4 regions of the Kocuria sp. CPCC 204721 genome follow, and region 2 is predicted to be linked to each of the others. Evidence: riboswitches for the same ligand, from Rfam matches in the RefSeq annotation. Region 2 holds a riboswitch; each other region holds the start of a gene.
The links. A riboswitch is a leader RNA that binds a small molecule or an ion and turns the genes downstream of it on or off. The one in region 2 is predicted to bind S-adenosylmethionine.

Region 1 (3,705 bases), on a different contig from region 2:
CCTGAGCCGGCCCGGGGCCGGGTCACCCAGTCCCGCCAGTCAGGGCCGCGCCCACTGAAGCCGACCCGTTCCCACCGGGTCTCACCGCTGAAACCGACCCGTCAGGGCTCCCTGCTCAATCCCGCAGCACGGTCTCCCGCAGCAACATGCCCACCTGCGGAGTTTCGATCAGGAACCCGTCGTGCCCGCTCGGGGACGTGATCGTGTGCAGCTCCTGCTCCCCCGGTAGCGCAGCCACGAGTTCGGCGGATTCCGAGGGGAAGAACAACCGATCGGAGTCCACCGCGGCCACGAGCCACTCGCACCGCGTGCGGGCGAGGACGTCCCGTAGCTCGCCGCGGCCCCGAGCGACGTCGTGCGACATCAAGGTCTCGTTGACACTCAGGTACGAGTTCGCGTCGAAGCGGCCCGCGAGTTTGGACGCCTGGTGGTCCAGGTAGCTCTCCACCTGGTACCGACCGCGGTCCGCGACGTGGGTGGCCTCGGGGTCCTCACGGGGTTGGGGTTCGCGGCCGAAGCGCGTCTCCAGCTCGTGCGCGCTGCGATAGGTGATGTGCGCGATCCGCCGCGCGAGCCCCAGACCCGCCTCCGGGTACTCGCCCGCGTAGTAGTCGCCGCCCCGGAAGTTCGGGTCCTGGCGGATCGCGAGCGACTGTGCCTGTCCCCACGCGAGCTGCTCGGCACCCACGCGCGCGTTGGCCGCGATCACGGCGCACGCGGCCACCCGATCCGGGTGGGACACGGCCCACTCGAGGGCGCGAGCTCCGCCCATGGACCCGCCGATCACGAGCCGCCACCGGGAGACTCCGAGCGCCCGAGCGAGCAGGGCCTCCGCGGTCACCGAGTCCCGCACGGTCACGCGCGGGAAACGCGAGCCCCACGGGACGCCGTCCGGTGCGGGACTCGCGGGTCCCGTGCTGCCGTAGCACCCGCCCAGGATGTTGGCGCACACCACGAAGTAGCGGTCCGTGTCGATCGCGGCACCCGGGCCCACGAGTCCGTCCCACCAACCGTCCGCCGCGGCGGCCGCGCCCTCGGGAGCGCTCGCGGCGTCCTCGTGTCCCGCGCCACCGCGCGCCACGTGCGTGTCACCCGTGAGCGCGTGCTCGATCAGCACCGCGTTGGAACCGTCCGCCGCGAGCTCGCCCCACGTCTCGTACGCGAGGTGCACGTCCGGCAGCCGGAACCGGGACTCGAGCACGAGCTCGCCGAGTTCGGCCCGCCGTACGACGCCGTCGCGCCGCGTGCGCGGCCCGTTGCCCACGACCGTCATGGTCAGTTCCCCGTGTCCTCCGCCGACGACGCCGCGTCACCGGCAGCGTCGCCGCGCGCACCCACCGCGGCGAATCCGGACTCGAGGTCCGCGAGGATGTCGTCGATGCCCTCGACACCCACGGACAGCCGCACGAATCCCGGTTCCACGCCGGCCGCGAGCTGCTCCTCGTCCTTGAGCTGGGCGTGCGTCGTGGAGGCGGGGTGAATCACGAGCGAGCGCACGTCACCGATGTTCGCCACGTTGGAGTGCAGGCTCAGGGCGTCCACGAACGCGACACCGGCGTCCCGGCCGCCGTCGAGCACGAAACCGAGCACCGACCCGGCACCGTTGGGCGCGTACTTCAGGGCGCGGTCGTGCCAGCGCGAGGACTCGAGACCGGCGTAGGACACCGAGCGCACCTCGGGGCGGGCCTCGAGCCACTCGGCGACCTTCTGCGCGTTGGCCACGTGACGTTCCATGCGCAACGACAGCGTCTCGATGCCCTGCTCGATCAAGAACGCGTTGAACGGAGAGATCGAGGTCCCCAGATCACGCAGCAACTGCACGCGCGCTTTGAGGATGTACGAGAGGTTGACGCCGAAGGCCCCGTCCGCACCGAGATCGCGGGCGTAGACGAGCCCGTTGTACGTCTCGTCCGGTTGGTTGAAACCGGGGAAGCGCTCGGGGTCCCGCGAGTAGTCGAACGCTCCGGTGTCCACGATGAACCCGCCGATCGCCGTGCCGTGGCCGCCCAGGAACTTGGTGGCCGAGTGCAGCACGATGTCCGCGCCCCACTCGATGGGCCGCACCAAGTAGGGCGTGGCGATCGTGTTGTCCACGATGAGCGGGACACCCGCCTCGTGGGCGATCCCGGCGATCGTCTCGATGTCGAGCACGTCGTTGCGGGGGTTCGGGATGGATTCACCGAAGAACGCCACGGTGTTCTCGCGCACCGCGTCCCGCCACTGCGCGGGATTGTCCGGGTCCGAGACGAACGTGGTCTCCACGCCCATGCGCGGCAGCGTGTGCTTGAGCAGGTTGTACGACCCGCCGTACAGGGACGGGCTGGCCACCACGTGGGTTCCGGCGCCGCCCAGGTTGAGGATCGCGAGCGTGGCCGCGGCCTGTCCGGAGGAGACCATCAGGGCCCCCACGCCGCCCTCGAGGGACGCGACCCGGTTCTCCACGACCTCCGTGGTGGGGTTGGTCAGGCGCGAGTAGATGGGGCCCATCTCCTCGAGCGCGAACCGGGCCGCCGCCGTGCGGGCGTCCGGGAACACGAAGGACGTGGTCTGGTGGATCGGCAGGGCGCGCGACCCGGTCACAGGGTCGGGGTTCTGGCCCGCGTGGATCTGTCGGGTTTCGAACGACCAGCCCTGGGGATTGTCGGGGGTGGGAGCGGTGCTCATGGCCGTACTCCTTCTCGGAGGGATCAGGGGTCCGGTGGCGATCCGCACGGTGCCCGTGCTGTGACCGGGCACCAACGACCCGCGCTTGCCGCATGACGTCGGTCGACGCCACGGCCAGGTCCTCACCCAGGGCACCCCACCGCGGAAGGGAGGGTTGCCGGTCAGCTAGCTGGGGCTTCGCGCTGACTCTCGTGACCTATTACCTCATTGTCCGAACCCGGCGGGGCGGGAGTCAAGCCGGGGACGCTGCGAGCGGGCTCGGGGTCAGTGGCCGCTCGTTCCTGCTGTTCCATCTCCCGGGTGTGCAGTTCCCGGTCCTTCATCTCACGTGGATGGACGTAGAACAGACCCGTGAGCACCGCGATCACGAACACCGCGAGCATCACGAAGAACAACGGCCGCACGCCGGTCAGGTAGATGACGGGGATGGCCAGCACCGTGACCAACCCGCCCCCGAAGAACGGTTCGAACACCAGCTGCTTGTAACCGAACGCCTCGAACACCGGGTCTTGGCCTCCGGGCCCACCACGCGCATGAGGATCAGCCCGGTGGCGGTCACACCCATGGACTGGCGGAAGTCACCGATACCGCGCCCGAATTAGTAGCGACCGATGATGTGGGGTGCCAACCACAGGAAAATGGCCACGTTGAACGCGATGCCGACCACCGCCAGGATGGTGAACGCCGCCAGCCACGGCCGCGATGGACATGTGCAGGGAGAACGGTTCCACGGAGGACGGGCGGCTGGTCATGGTGCCGGCGGGGTAGTACTCGTCGCTGCGGAACAGGCCGTTCTCGCCCCACGGCCCGTCGAAGCGGCCCAGCACCTGCGGGCCCAGGAGCAGGAGGATCGCGCCGCCGATGATGGAGCTCGGCAGGAACAGGCTCTGGACCCAACCCACCTTGACGTGCACGAACTTCCCCAGGAGCAGGGCGACTCGGAGGATCAGGAGTGTGAAACCGACGGCATTTGCGGACACGGGAACCACCTCGTAGTGATCGGGATCGATATCGGTCTCAGGTCACATAGCGAGGGCCCGG
Region 2 (3,705 bases):
GGCACCGATCGCACCGGCCATCGCGGACATGTCTGTGATGCCGATGACCAGGAACGTGTACCCCAGCACGAGCGGGCCGAGCGCCTCCGGCAGGATCACCGTGGTGATGATCTTCCAGCGTGAGACCCCCATGGACCGCGCGGCCTCGATCACCCCGGGATCCACCGTCATGAGGTTCTGCTCCACGATGCGGGCCACCGCGAACGTAGCGCCGATGGTCATGGTGAAGATCGCGGCGTTGGGGCCCAGGCGCGTGCCCACGACCGATTCCGTGACCTGACCCAGGGCGGCCAGCAGGATGATGAACGGGATGGGACGCACGAAGTTCACCAGGAGGTTCAGCGCGGTGAACAGTGGACCGTTCTCCAGGATGCTGCCCCGCCGGGTCACGTAGAGCCCCATGCCCACGGCCAGGCCGATGAGCCCGGCCAGCACGAGGGTCACGGAGACCATATACAGCGTCTGCCCGGTTGCGTCCAGCAACTGCGGGCCCAGAGCAGACCACTCCATCACTCACTCACCTCCCGCACCGTGGTGACGGCGCGCAGACTCTCGACGGCGCGGTCCACGGACTCGTCCGAACCGGTCAGGGACAGCGTGAGCGTTCCGAAGGACTGTGACTGCAGGATGGAGATCCCCCCGAAGGCGATGTTAAAGCTGACACCGTTACGGGCGGCGTCCGAGAGCACGTCCCCGATCCGGTTCTGGTCGGTGACGTCCACCAGCACGAGCCGCCCGGGGTGTTCCCGGCGCAGCTTCTCGATCTCGTCCGCGCGCGGCACGGTGCGCATGACCGAGGAGACGAACTTGCGCGTGGTCTGCGCCCGCGGGTGGGCGAAGACCTCCGCGGTGGTCCCGGTCTCCACCACACGACCGCTGTCCATCACGGCCACGCGGTCCGCGGTGGCCCGCACCACGTCCATCTCGTGGGTGATCAACACGATGGTGATCCCCAGCTCACGGTTGACGCGCTTGAGCAGACCCAGGACCTCCTGGGTGGTCTCCGGGTCCAACGCCGAGGTGGACTCGTCCGCGAGCAGCAGTTCGGGATTGCTCGCGAGCGCGCGGGCGATCCCCACGCGCTGCTTCTGACCACCCGAGAGCTGCTCGGGGTAGTTCCCGGCGCGCTCGGTCAAGCCCACGAACTCCAACAGTTCCGCGACCCGCGCCTTGCGTTCCTCGGGCTTCCACCCGGCACGCTTGAGCGGGTAATCGATGTTGCCCGCCACTGTGCGTGACGTGAACAGGTTGAACTGCTGGAAGATCATCCCGATCTTGCGGCGGATGGGCGCCAGCTGGGATTCGCTGCGCCCGTCCACACGGTTACCGGCGACCTCGAGCGTCCCGGACGAGATGGGTTCCAGGCCGTTGATCAGCCGCACGAGGGTGGATTTGCCCGCCCCCGAGTAGCCGATCACCGCGAAGATCTCACCGCGGCGGATGTCCAGGTCCACGGAGTCCACCGCGGTCACGGTGCGCGGGCGGCGTTTGGACCCCGTGACGAAGACCTTGCTCACGTCCCGGAAACTGACCAGGGTGTCCGCCGTGGCGGACGGGCTCACTTGGTCTGCTCCTTGAGGTCCTGCGAGTAGCGGGCCAGCAAGTCCTTGAGCTCCTGCTGATCCACCTTGGTGGGCACCGCGGTGCCCTTGGTCTCGGTCTTCTCCGCGTCCTGGACCTTGTCGTCGTAGTAGAAGCTCGCGACCTTCTTCAGGGTCTCGTTGTCCGCGTTCGCCTCGGTCGCGGCGAAGAGGTTGTCGTACACCTTGGCGCTGTCCGCGGTGGGATCGTCCTGAGCCAGCGCGGACTTGGGATCGATGTTCGCGCGGTCCAGGAAGTCGTTGTTGACCACGGAGGCGGCCACGGAGTCCATGGACAGCACGGTCTGCTCGGCGGAGACCGGGCGGACCGTGACCTTGGACTTGGCGGTGTCGATGTCCTGCTCGGTGGGGGCGATCGTGTCCTTGGTGAACTCCACGAGACCCTGCTGGTGCAAGAGGTTCAGGGCGCGGGACAGGTTGATCGAGTCGTTCGGCACGGCGATCTCGTCACCCTGCTTGAAGTCACCCACGGATTTCACGCTCTTGGAGTACAGCCCCAGCGGGAAGATGGACGTGGAGCCCACGGGAGTGATGGTGTCCCCGGCGTTGTTGTTGTAATCGGCGAGGTACGCGATGTGCTGGAACCAGTTCATGTCGATGTCACCGCTCTTCAGAGCGGGGTTCGGCTGGCTGTAGTCACTGAAGTCCACGTACTCGACCGTGATGTCGTTGTCCGCGGCGACCTGCTTCAACGCTTCCTGCACAGGGGTCGAGCCCACGATCCCGACGGTGATCTTGCCGTCCGCGGCCGGGTCCGAGTTTTCGGAGCCGCCGCCGCACGCGGTGAGGGTGAGGCCCAGGGTGGTGGCCAACACGACGGGAATCAAACGCTTGGTTCGCATGATCATGCCTTTCCAGGGGTCTGTGACGGGGACTCGCGGGGCGAACAGTCCCCCCTGGATGAGGGCACAGGGACGGGTACGTGCTGATTTCCGGGGAACCGCACTTGCCGTGATCTGTTGCAACCGCGACCGGATGGTCATCTGGGGCACCCCGCTACGGGAGAGGGTTGCCGTCCGGCCAGCCAGAGCTACGCGCCGGATCTCGTCATCCACCCGGAATTCTAGCATGGCCCTGCCATGGGCCGACGACCGCCGGAAGGGCCCTATGCCATCCCGGCGATACGTTCGTCCGCGCGGGCCCGGGCCCACTCCTCCGCCCCCAGGACGTCCTCAAGGGTGGGCCGCGTGACGCCGTCGTGATCCTCCAGCACACGCTCGACCATGTCCACGATCTGCGTGAAGCCGAGCGCCCCGCGGTGGAACGCGTGCACGGCCTGCTCGTTGGCGGCGTTGAACACCGCGGGCCACGTCCCGCCGCGCGAACCCGCGTGCTTCATGAGCTCCACGGCGGGGAACACCTGCGAATCGAGCGGTTCGAACGTCCACTGTGCGGCCCGGGTCCAGTCGCACCCCGCGGCGGCACCGGTCACGCGGTGGGGCCAGCCGATTCCGAGCGCGATGGGCAGGCGCATGTCCGGCGGGGACGCCTGCGCCAGGGTGGATCCGTCCACGAACTCCACCATGGAGTGCACGACCGATTGCGGATGCACCGTGACGTCGATCCGGTCCAGGGGGACGTCGAACAGTAGGCTCGCCTCGAGCACCTCCAGTGCCTTGTTGACCATGGTCGCGGAGTTCGTGGTGACCATGACCCCCATGTCCCACGTGGGGTGCTGCAGGGCCTGTTCGGGTGTCACGCGCGTGAGCTGCTCGCGCGTCATGCCGCGGAACGGTCCGCCGGACGCCGTGAGCACGAGCCGGCGCACCTCGGAGGCCGTCCCGGAGCGCAGGGCCTGGGCGATCGCCGAGTGTTCGGAGTCCACGGGGATCAGCGCGTCCTCGAGGCCCGTGTCCGCCGCGGCGCGCAACACGAGCGGACCGCCCGCGATCAGGGACTCCTTGTTCGCGAGCGCCACCCGCCGACCCGCTCCCAGCGCCGCCAGGGTGGGTGCGAGCCCGATGCTCCCGGTGATCCCGTTCAGCACGAGGTCCGAACCCTCCCACTGCGCGATCCGGGTTGCAGCGTCCGGCCCGTACAGGACCTCGGGCGCCGCCGACGACGCCGCGCGTGACCGGTCCGCGATCAGCTCACGCAACCGGGC
Region 3 (3,705 bases), on a different contig from region 2:
TCCGAGCGCTTCGAGGAATGGTTCGTGGGTCACCTGCAGGCCCTCGGTTTCCTGGAGGTGATCCGGGACGAGAACTGGACGGTGCGCCGCTGGCAGGTGTGCTCCCCGGCCCTGACCCAGCTCGTGGACGGCTCCATCCTGCTCACGGGCGGGTGGAAGACCGACCAAGAGGACGCCGTGACGCAGGCGGTCGGGGCCCAGGGTGGTGAGGTCGTGGTGCTGTCCCCGGAGGACCACGCGACCACCATGCTCCAGGATGTGGACCTCGACGCGCTGAGCAAGCTGCTGCCCGAGGGGCTGTGCGACGTGGTCTACGACGCCGGGCCCGTCATGCTCGACACCCTGCCCCCGTTGTCCTCGGTCGTCGCCGGGCTGCCCCTGAAGGAGATGCAGTACAACGGGGTTGCGGAACGCTTCGTGCCCGCGGACGCCACGTGGGAGGCCACGGACGACCGCAACCAGGCGGGGCTGTACCGGATCAACCACCACCACAAGACGCGCTACGCCTACCGCACCGCGGAGGACGTGGTCTCGGGTCACGCCCGTCCCGTGTCCTCGGGGCTCGGCAAGCACCTCGCGGCGCGGGACACCGGCACGGCGTTGGTCAGCTACGATCCCGAGCTGCGGTTGCTCTCCGTGCCCATCGGTGCCGCCCTGCCGGGGCTGTACGCGCGCGCCACGGTGCTGTGCTCGGGGCTGCTGCCCACGCTCGTGGACGAGGACTTCTCCCTGAACTACGGGGACGTCTCCGAGGAGTTCGCGAGCGCCCTCGTGGCCAAGCTGCTGGGCTGACAGTGCCGCCCCGGGCGAACGGGGGGTGTGCTCGTGGGGCCGCGCGGCTGCATTCGGCTGCTGCGCGGCCCTCCCCTACAGTGAGGTGGCGTGCCATGACTAACGGCTGGTAGTAAGGCGCCTCAACCCCGGGTCGTCCGACGTCCGACCCGCATCCCCGACGTGACCACACACGATTCCTCGTCCATCCGTCACCCACGCCCGGGCTCGTCGCCCGTCGCGGATCCGCCCGCCCCGTCCGGGCCCCTCGCTCTGCGCCACCCCGGTTGCCCGTCAACTGGCGGGTCTTCGTTGCCGCGGCAACCCTGCTTGTCTCGCCGTCCGCCTGGGCCACGGAGGCACCCGAGCACGCCGACGCCGTGATCGGCGGCGTGGTCGCGTGGGTCGCCTCCCGGCTGGGGTGGTTCTACATCCTCACGGCCGCTCTCGTGATCGTGTTCGTGATCCTGGTCGCGGACAGCAGGCACGGCACGATCAAGATGGGCCCGGACCACGCGAAACCCCAGTTCAACCTGTTCACGGGGTGGGCCATGTACGCCCTGATGGGCATGGCATTCGGCTACTTCGCCTACCGCTTCGGCATGCCGCTGAGCATCCGCTCCGCTCTCTACCCCCTGATCGGGTGCCGGATCCACGGTGCCGCCGGCGACGCCGTGGACACCGCGGCGCTGCTCGGGACCATCTTTGGGGTGGACAAGGGCACCCGGCGGCTTTCCGAGCTGAACATCATCCTGGCGATCGGGCTCATGCTGTACGTGCTCATCACCGGGCGCACGGCGTTCCTGCTGGATGCGATCGTCAAGGGCGTGAGCGGATTGCGCGTGGCAGACGCCTCGGTGATATCCGAGCTCGTGACGGTGAACCCGAAGATCACGGTCTTCATGATCGGTGAACGCGCCGCCGAGCTGATCGCCCAGGACCGGGACGCGACCGCCCGGTGAGCACGGCCGCCAAGAACCGAGCAGGCTGAGAACATGGGTGTGGCCCGGGTCCGTCCGGACCCGGGCCACACCCGACCGTGGAGTTCGCGGTCGCGGGGACCGTGCTCGCGAGGACTACGCGGGCAAGGGCTCCAGCTTGTAGAAGGACACCCCGCCGGTCACCCGGGACGCCCCGGGGACCAGGAGTCTGCTGTACTTGGCGCACCACTGGCCGCGCCCCCGTGTGTGCTGTGCGGCGAGTGCGACCTCACGGGCGTCGTCCGCGAAGTACTCGTGCTCGTGACCGTCCGATCCCGTGATGGACACCACGTGCCGGGCGGGGTCCGCCTGAACGGTGACGTCCACCCACTGTTCGCGGGTGTCGGGGTGGGATTTCTGGGTTGTCGTGTTCATGATGTCGGGCCTCTGATTTTTCCGGTCGCTTGCCGGAACCACACGTGTGGCCCCGGCCGCTTCGTCATCCAATCCACCCCTGAACCGAGGGTTGGCGTACGCCGAGTTGGAGCTCTGGGCGCGCGGTGACGTCCTTGTCGTTGCGCGGGCGCATCTCGTGAAGCTGATTCGAGCCTATCCGTGGATTCGGGGGACCAGCCAGGCGCGGACCGAGAATGTCATCAAAACTTAATCAAGCTTCTGTTGAGTAACATCTGGCACCCGGCGGCGTTTCTCACGGGGTGCGCAGGCCGGCCCCGCGCGTACCGCGCATCCGGGAGGTGACCGTGCGAGCGCGCTCGTAGTGGCCCAGCAACTGCTCGCACACGGCACCCCACGTGCGCTCCTGCACGCACTGGTGGGCGGTGCGCGCGAAGGCGAGGCGTTTGGCGTCGTCGCCCGCGAGGTCCCGGACGCGCTCGCGCAACCCGGCCAGGTCACCCGGGGCGTAGAGCCACCCGTTACGCGAAGAGTCCACGAGGTCCAGGGGGCCGCCGCGGCCCACGGCCACCACTGGGACCCCGGAGGCCATGGCTTCCTGGATGGTCTGGCAGAACGTCTCGTGCTCACCGGGGTGCACGAACACGTCCAGCGACGCCATGGCCGTGGCGAGTTCGGTGCCCGTGAGGAAGCCCTCGAAGTGCGCGTTGGGCAATACCGAGCGCAGCGACTCCTTCCCGGGGCCGGAACCGATGATCACGAGCCGGGTGTCCGGCAGGGCGTCGATCGCGGCGAGGTCCGCGACCTGCTTCTCGGGGGCCAACCGCCCCACGTATCCCACGAGTCGCTTGCCGCCGCCCACGCGCTCGCGCCACGCGTGATCGCGCAGCGCGGGACGGAACCGGCTCGTGTCCACTCCGCGGCGCCACATGTGCACCCGCTGGACGCCATGCTCGTGGAGTTGGCTGATCGACGCCGTGGAGGGAGCGAGCGTGAGGGTCGCACTGTTGTGCATCGCACGCACGTGGGACCACATGGCGGTCTCCAGCACGGATGCACCGTAGCGTGCGGCGTAACCGGGCACGTCCGTCTGGTACACGGCCACGCACGGCAGACCCAAACCCTTGGCGGCCTGGATGGCCTGCCACCCGAGCACGAACGGGGACGCCACGTGCACCACGTCCGGGGCGAAGCGGGCCAGGATGCGCTGCATGCGACTCACGGTGCAGCTCGCCACGCGGACCTCGGGATAGCCCGCGAGCGGCAGGGACGGGATGCGCTCGATCCGTACGCCGTCCACGTGGTCCACCGAGCCCAGGAACAGGGTCTTCTCGTAGGAGGGGGCGATCACCATGGCCTCGTGCCCGTGATCCCGCAGGTGTTCCAGGACGCGGATCACCGAATGAGTGACACCGTTGACGTGGGGGAGGAACTGTTCGGCCACCAATGCAATTCTCACGGTTCCCACTGTGGGCCCGGCGCCTCACGGGGGAGTCACCCGGGGGTGGCCCGCAGGTGAAGTCCGGGCTAACTTCGCTGCCCGTGGTGCGCGGGTGAACGTGAAAAGATGTCCGGTGATGAAACTTCCCTCACTGCCCGG
Region 4 (3,705 bases), on a different contig from region 2:
GTGCCAGCCGTCCGCGAGGGGGTAGGCGTCGTCGTACGCCGCGAAGCATTCCCGCCCGAAACCGCCGAAGAGCTGCATCATGGCCAGGTCGTACTCGCGGTGTCCGTAGAACGAGGACGGATCGATGAGCCAGTTCGTCCCGTTGCGATCCACCACGCGGTTGCCTGCCCACAGGTCACCGTGCAGCAGGCTCGGGGGTTCGGGAGGGCCCGCGAGTTCGTCCGCTCGCGGCGCCAAGCGCGCCAGCAGGTCCGACGCCGCGGGGTCCAGGTGTCCCGCGTCGATCGCCGCGCGCAGCAACGGCTCGATGCGGCGGTGTAACAGGAAGTCGGCCCAGTCGTCCGTGGGCGTGAGATCCACCGGGAACGAGCCGATGCGTTCCGGCAGCTCCGCCGAGAGCCACCCGACGTGCGGGGCTCGCGCGCGGTGGATGGCCGCGAGACCAGCACCCATGCTGCGTTCCGTGGCACGGTCCTGCCGTCCGGGACCCTCGTCGATCCACTCGAGCACCAGGGCCTCATCGCCCACGTGATGCACCCTGGGCACCCGCACCTCGGCGGGGGCGACGGCGCGCAGCGCCTCGAGTCCCGCCGCCTCCAACGCCAACACACCCGCCGGGGCACCCGGCATGGTCTTGGCGAACAGGGGCCCGTCCGGGGTCTCGAGCCAGTAGGCGCGGGCGGTGTCCCCGCCGCTCAGGGGACGGGCATCGCTCACGCGCAGGTCCGCGACAATCTCACCGGGAAGCTCATCGATGGTGGCCATGCGTCTTGTCTACACCATGCCGCACTGCGCACCACCCCGGACGACTCAGTGGCCACAGTGGAACGCGTGGTGGACGGGGACACCCTGGACGCCACGATCGCGGGAAAGTCCACACGGGTGCGGCTGCTGAACATCAATACCCCGGAGGTCGCGCGGGACGGTCAGCCCGGCGAGTGCCTCGCGGACGAGGCCACGGCCAAGCTTGAGGACCTACTGCCCAAGGGATCCACGATCCACCTGGACTACGACGTGGAACGCACGGACCGCTACGGCCGCACCCTCGCCCGAGTGACCCGCGACGACGACGGGTTGAACGTCAACCAGGCACTCGTCAAGGCGGGCCTGGCAACGCCCATGACCGTGGGCGCCAACAGCACGTACCGGCGAGAGATGGACAGCGCGTACAACGTGGCCCAGGCCATGCAGGTCGGTTTCTTCGACCCGAAGCAGGACTGCGCGCCGCCGGGGGAATCCGCATCCCCCGGCACCACAACTCCGAGCACCGCGAGCCCGAGCGCGACGCCGAGTCCCACCTCGTCCTCCACGCCCACTCCCACGCCGACGCTCGAGGCGCCTCCCGCGGTCGTGGAGGACGAGGTCGCCGTGGGCGATCCGGCACCCCAACCCAATCCCGCTCCGCAACCGAACTACAACTACAACCCCGCCCCCGCGCAGCCCGCGGCACCTCAGCTACCGGCCGCGCCCCGGGTACCTGCTGCCCCGCAGCTGCCGGCGGCACCCCACGTGCCCCCGGCTCCCGAGAGTGATGGCGGTTATCCCGGTTACACCGGCCCCCGGTGCTACGAACCGGGAGGAAAGGTCTGGCACCCATGCTGAGTTGCTGATGACACGCCAAGGCACGCCCACCCGGTCGGTTGACCGGGTGGGCGTCCCTGCTTTTCGCCGCGCTTTCGTCACGCGGGTGCACCGGCGAGCCGCCGGATGCACGGCGGCCCGAACTCAGGGTTCGTGACGACCGGGGTTGGCGGTCGCGCTGCGCAAGGGGGACGGCGTCGTCGTCGGAGCGGGTGCCTGAGAGGACGCGGACCCGCCCGCGGCCGGCGCCGCGGCTATCGAGCGCGAGACCCAGTTCTCGGGTCCCAACTCGGGCATCTTCATGTCCTGCACGTCGTGGGGCAGGATGACCACGGCAGGGCCCAGGTGCCCCCGTGCGGTCCATTCAGCCCGCTTGGGAAGACGAGCGCGGCGGGAGGCCGGCGGTTCCGTCATCGTTCGTGGGCCTCGTCACGAGGCTGTGCTACGCTCGCTCGTAACAAAGGATCATGAGTCCCGGTGCGAAGCTCTGGCTAACCGGGCGGCAACCCTCCAGCTGTAGTGGGGTGCCCCAGATGAGGATCCGGCCGCCGCGCAACCGCGTGGTCGGCAAGTACGGCGCTCGGAGCTCATCCTCCGGCGTCCTAACGCCGGAGGATTTTTTATATGCCCGCACCCCTCGCAGCGTCAGAACCCGCGCCCGTGACTGGCCCGCCCACGGGGACGTCCTGGCTGGTCCGGCGCCCGCGCCGCTCCACGCTCGTCTCGTTCGAAGTGTTCCCGCCGCGGCCCACCGCGGACCCGGACACTGTGTGGCGCAACATCGACGCCATGGCCCAGGCCGGGCCGGATTTCTTCTCCGTCACCCACGGTCACGCCGGCCATCACGGTGTCTCCCGCGAGGCGCTGCGCCACCTGCGCCGCGCGACCAAGACCCCGGTCATGGCGCACTTCACGTGCGGTGGCACGGACCGCGCGGGTCTCGAGCGCGCCGTGGACCAGTTGCTGGACGACGGCGTTCGCGACCTCCTCGCGCTGCGCGGCGACCCGCCCCTGGGTACCGGGGAATGGCGGACCCCCGCGGGTGGCCTGGGCCGGGCCTCCCAACTGGTGGAGCTGATCCGGGACGTCGAACGACGTCGCTTCGGCACCGGGTTCCGCCCGGGTCAGCGGCCGCTGTCCGTGTCGGTGGCGTGTTACCCGTCCCCCGCGCGAGGCCGCGACTTCGAGGCGGATCTCGCGTCCCTGTGGGACAAGCAGGAGGCCGGCGCGGACTACGCGATCACGCAGGTGCTCTACGAACCCGAGGACTACGCCACGTTCCTGGAACGCGCGCGCTCGGAGGGCATCCACATCCCCGTGGTCGCCGGGCTCATGCCGCTGAGCAACCCGCAACGGTTGCAGCGCATGACCGAGATCACCGGGGTCCGGGTCCCGGAACGCCTCACCCGGTTCCTGCGCGCCGACACTCCCGAAGAACTGCGCCACCGCGGGGTCGCGGCCACCCTGTCCCTGATCGACGATCTCATGGATCTGGGCTGCGCCGGTTTCCACCTCTACACGTTCAACCGCCCCGAGGCGGCGCTGACCATCCTGGAGCACCTGCGGGTCCGGGATGCCGCTCGTGAATACCGAGGCCGCAGCCCCGCGGCCTGACCGCCGCACCAGCCCCGACCGACCCGTGAACCGCTCGTGTTGGCTTCGACCGCCACATCCGGGCAGGCCGAAAACCGTTCGTAGCGGCACCACCCACGGTGACGTTCCCCTTACCCCGCCGCGCCGGAGCACACCCGTTGCCGCGGTTCATCACACCCCTAACCGCCATACCCCACACCAGCTCCGAGGAGTTCCCATGAGCACCCAGCCCGTCCCGTTCCCCGCCGCCACGATCCTGGGCTACCCCCGCATCGGCCCCGACCGCGAGCTCAAGCGCGCACTCGAGTCCTACTGGAAGGACCCGCAACAGCACCCCGCCACCACCGTGCTGGACACCCTCGCCCGGTTGCGTGAGCGCACCGCCACGCGATTGTCCGAACTCGGCCTCACCACGGATCACGCGGTGCCGTCCGAGGGGTTCGCGGTGGACCACGTCCTGGACACGTCCCTGGCGCTGGGCGCGGTTCCCGCGCGGTTTATCGCGGACGGCTACGAGCCCGCCGCCCCGGA

Region 1: linked by a shared signal. The riboswitch ahead of RF637_RS11645 (bifunctional o-acetylhomoserine/o-acetylserine sulfhydrylase) and the one ahead of RF637_RS09655 (MetQ/NlpA family ABC transporter substrate-binding protein) in region 2 are both predicted to bind S-adenosylmethionine.
Region 3: linked by a shared signal. The riboswitch ahead of RF637_RS06695 (hypothetical protein) and the one ahead of RF637_RS09655 (MetQ/NlpA family ABC transporter substrate-binding protein) in region 2 are both predicted to bind S-adenosylmethionine.
Region 4: linked by a shared signal. The riboswitch ahead of RF637_RS09265 (methylenetetrahydrofolate reductase) and the one ahead of RF637_RS09655 (MetQ/NlpA family ABC transporter substrate-binding protein) in region 2 are both predicted to bind S-adenosylmethionine.

Annotation. Positions count from the first base shown of each region.
Region 1 is NZ_JAVKPO010000015.1:30,744-34,448, reverse strand. It holds gene RF637_RS11655 (SGNH/GDSL hydrolase family protein) at 1-5, shown strand, start outside; gene RF637_RS11650 (homoserine O-acetyltransferase) at 116-1,273, opposite strand; gene RF637_RS11645 (bifunctional o-acetylhomoserine/o-acetylserine sulfhydrylase) at 1,276-2,664, opposite strand; SAM riboswitch class IV at 2,741-2,861, opposite strand; gene RF637_RS11640 (hypothetical protein) at 2,826-3,167, opposite strand; gene RF637_RS11635 (hypothetical protein) at 3,243-3,644, opposite strand.
Region 2 is NZ_JAVKPO010000009.1:73,959-77,663, forward strand. It holds gene RF637_RS09645 (methionine ABC transporter permease) at 1-510, opposite strand, end outside; gene RF637_RS09650 (methionine ABC transporter ATP-binding protein) at 510-1,562, opposite strand; gene RF637_RS09655 (MetQ/NlpA family ABC transporter substrate-binding protein) at 1,559-2,443, opposite strand; SAM riboswitch class IV at 2,539-2,653, opposite strand; gene dxr (1-deoxy-D-xylulose-5-phosphate reductoisomerase) at 2,707-3,705, opposite strand, start outside.
Region 3 is NZ_JAVKPO010000005.1:67,764-71,468, forward strand. It holds gene RF637_RS06685 (hypothetical protein) at 1-792, shown strand, start outside; gene RF637_RS06690 (BCCT family transporter) at 1,059-1,733, shown strand; gene RF637_RS06695 (hypothetical protein) at 1,848-2,126, opposite strand; SAM riboswitch class IV at 2,147-2,289, opposite strand; gene RF637_RS06700 (glycosyltransferase family 4 protein) at 2,401-3,564, opposite strand; gene RF637_RS06705 (DUF6350 family protein) at 3,683-3,705, shown strand, end outside.
Region 4 is NZ_JAVKPO010000008.1:88,958-92,662, forward strand. It holds gene RF637_RS09250 (fructosamine kinase family protein) at 1-765, opposite strand, end outside; gene RF637_RS09255 (thermonuclease family protein) at 814-1,602, shown strand; gene RF637_RS09260 (hypothetical protein) at 1,726-1,995, opposite strand; SAM riboswitch class IV at 2,045-2,161, shown strand; gene RF637_RS09265 (methylenetetrahydrofolate reductase) at 2,206-3,195, shown strand; gene metE (5-methyltetrahydropteroyltriglutamate--homocysteine S-methyltransferase) at 3,392-3,705, shown strand, end outside.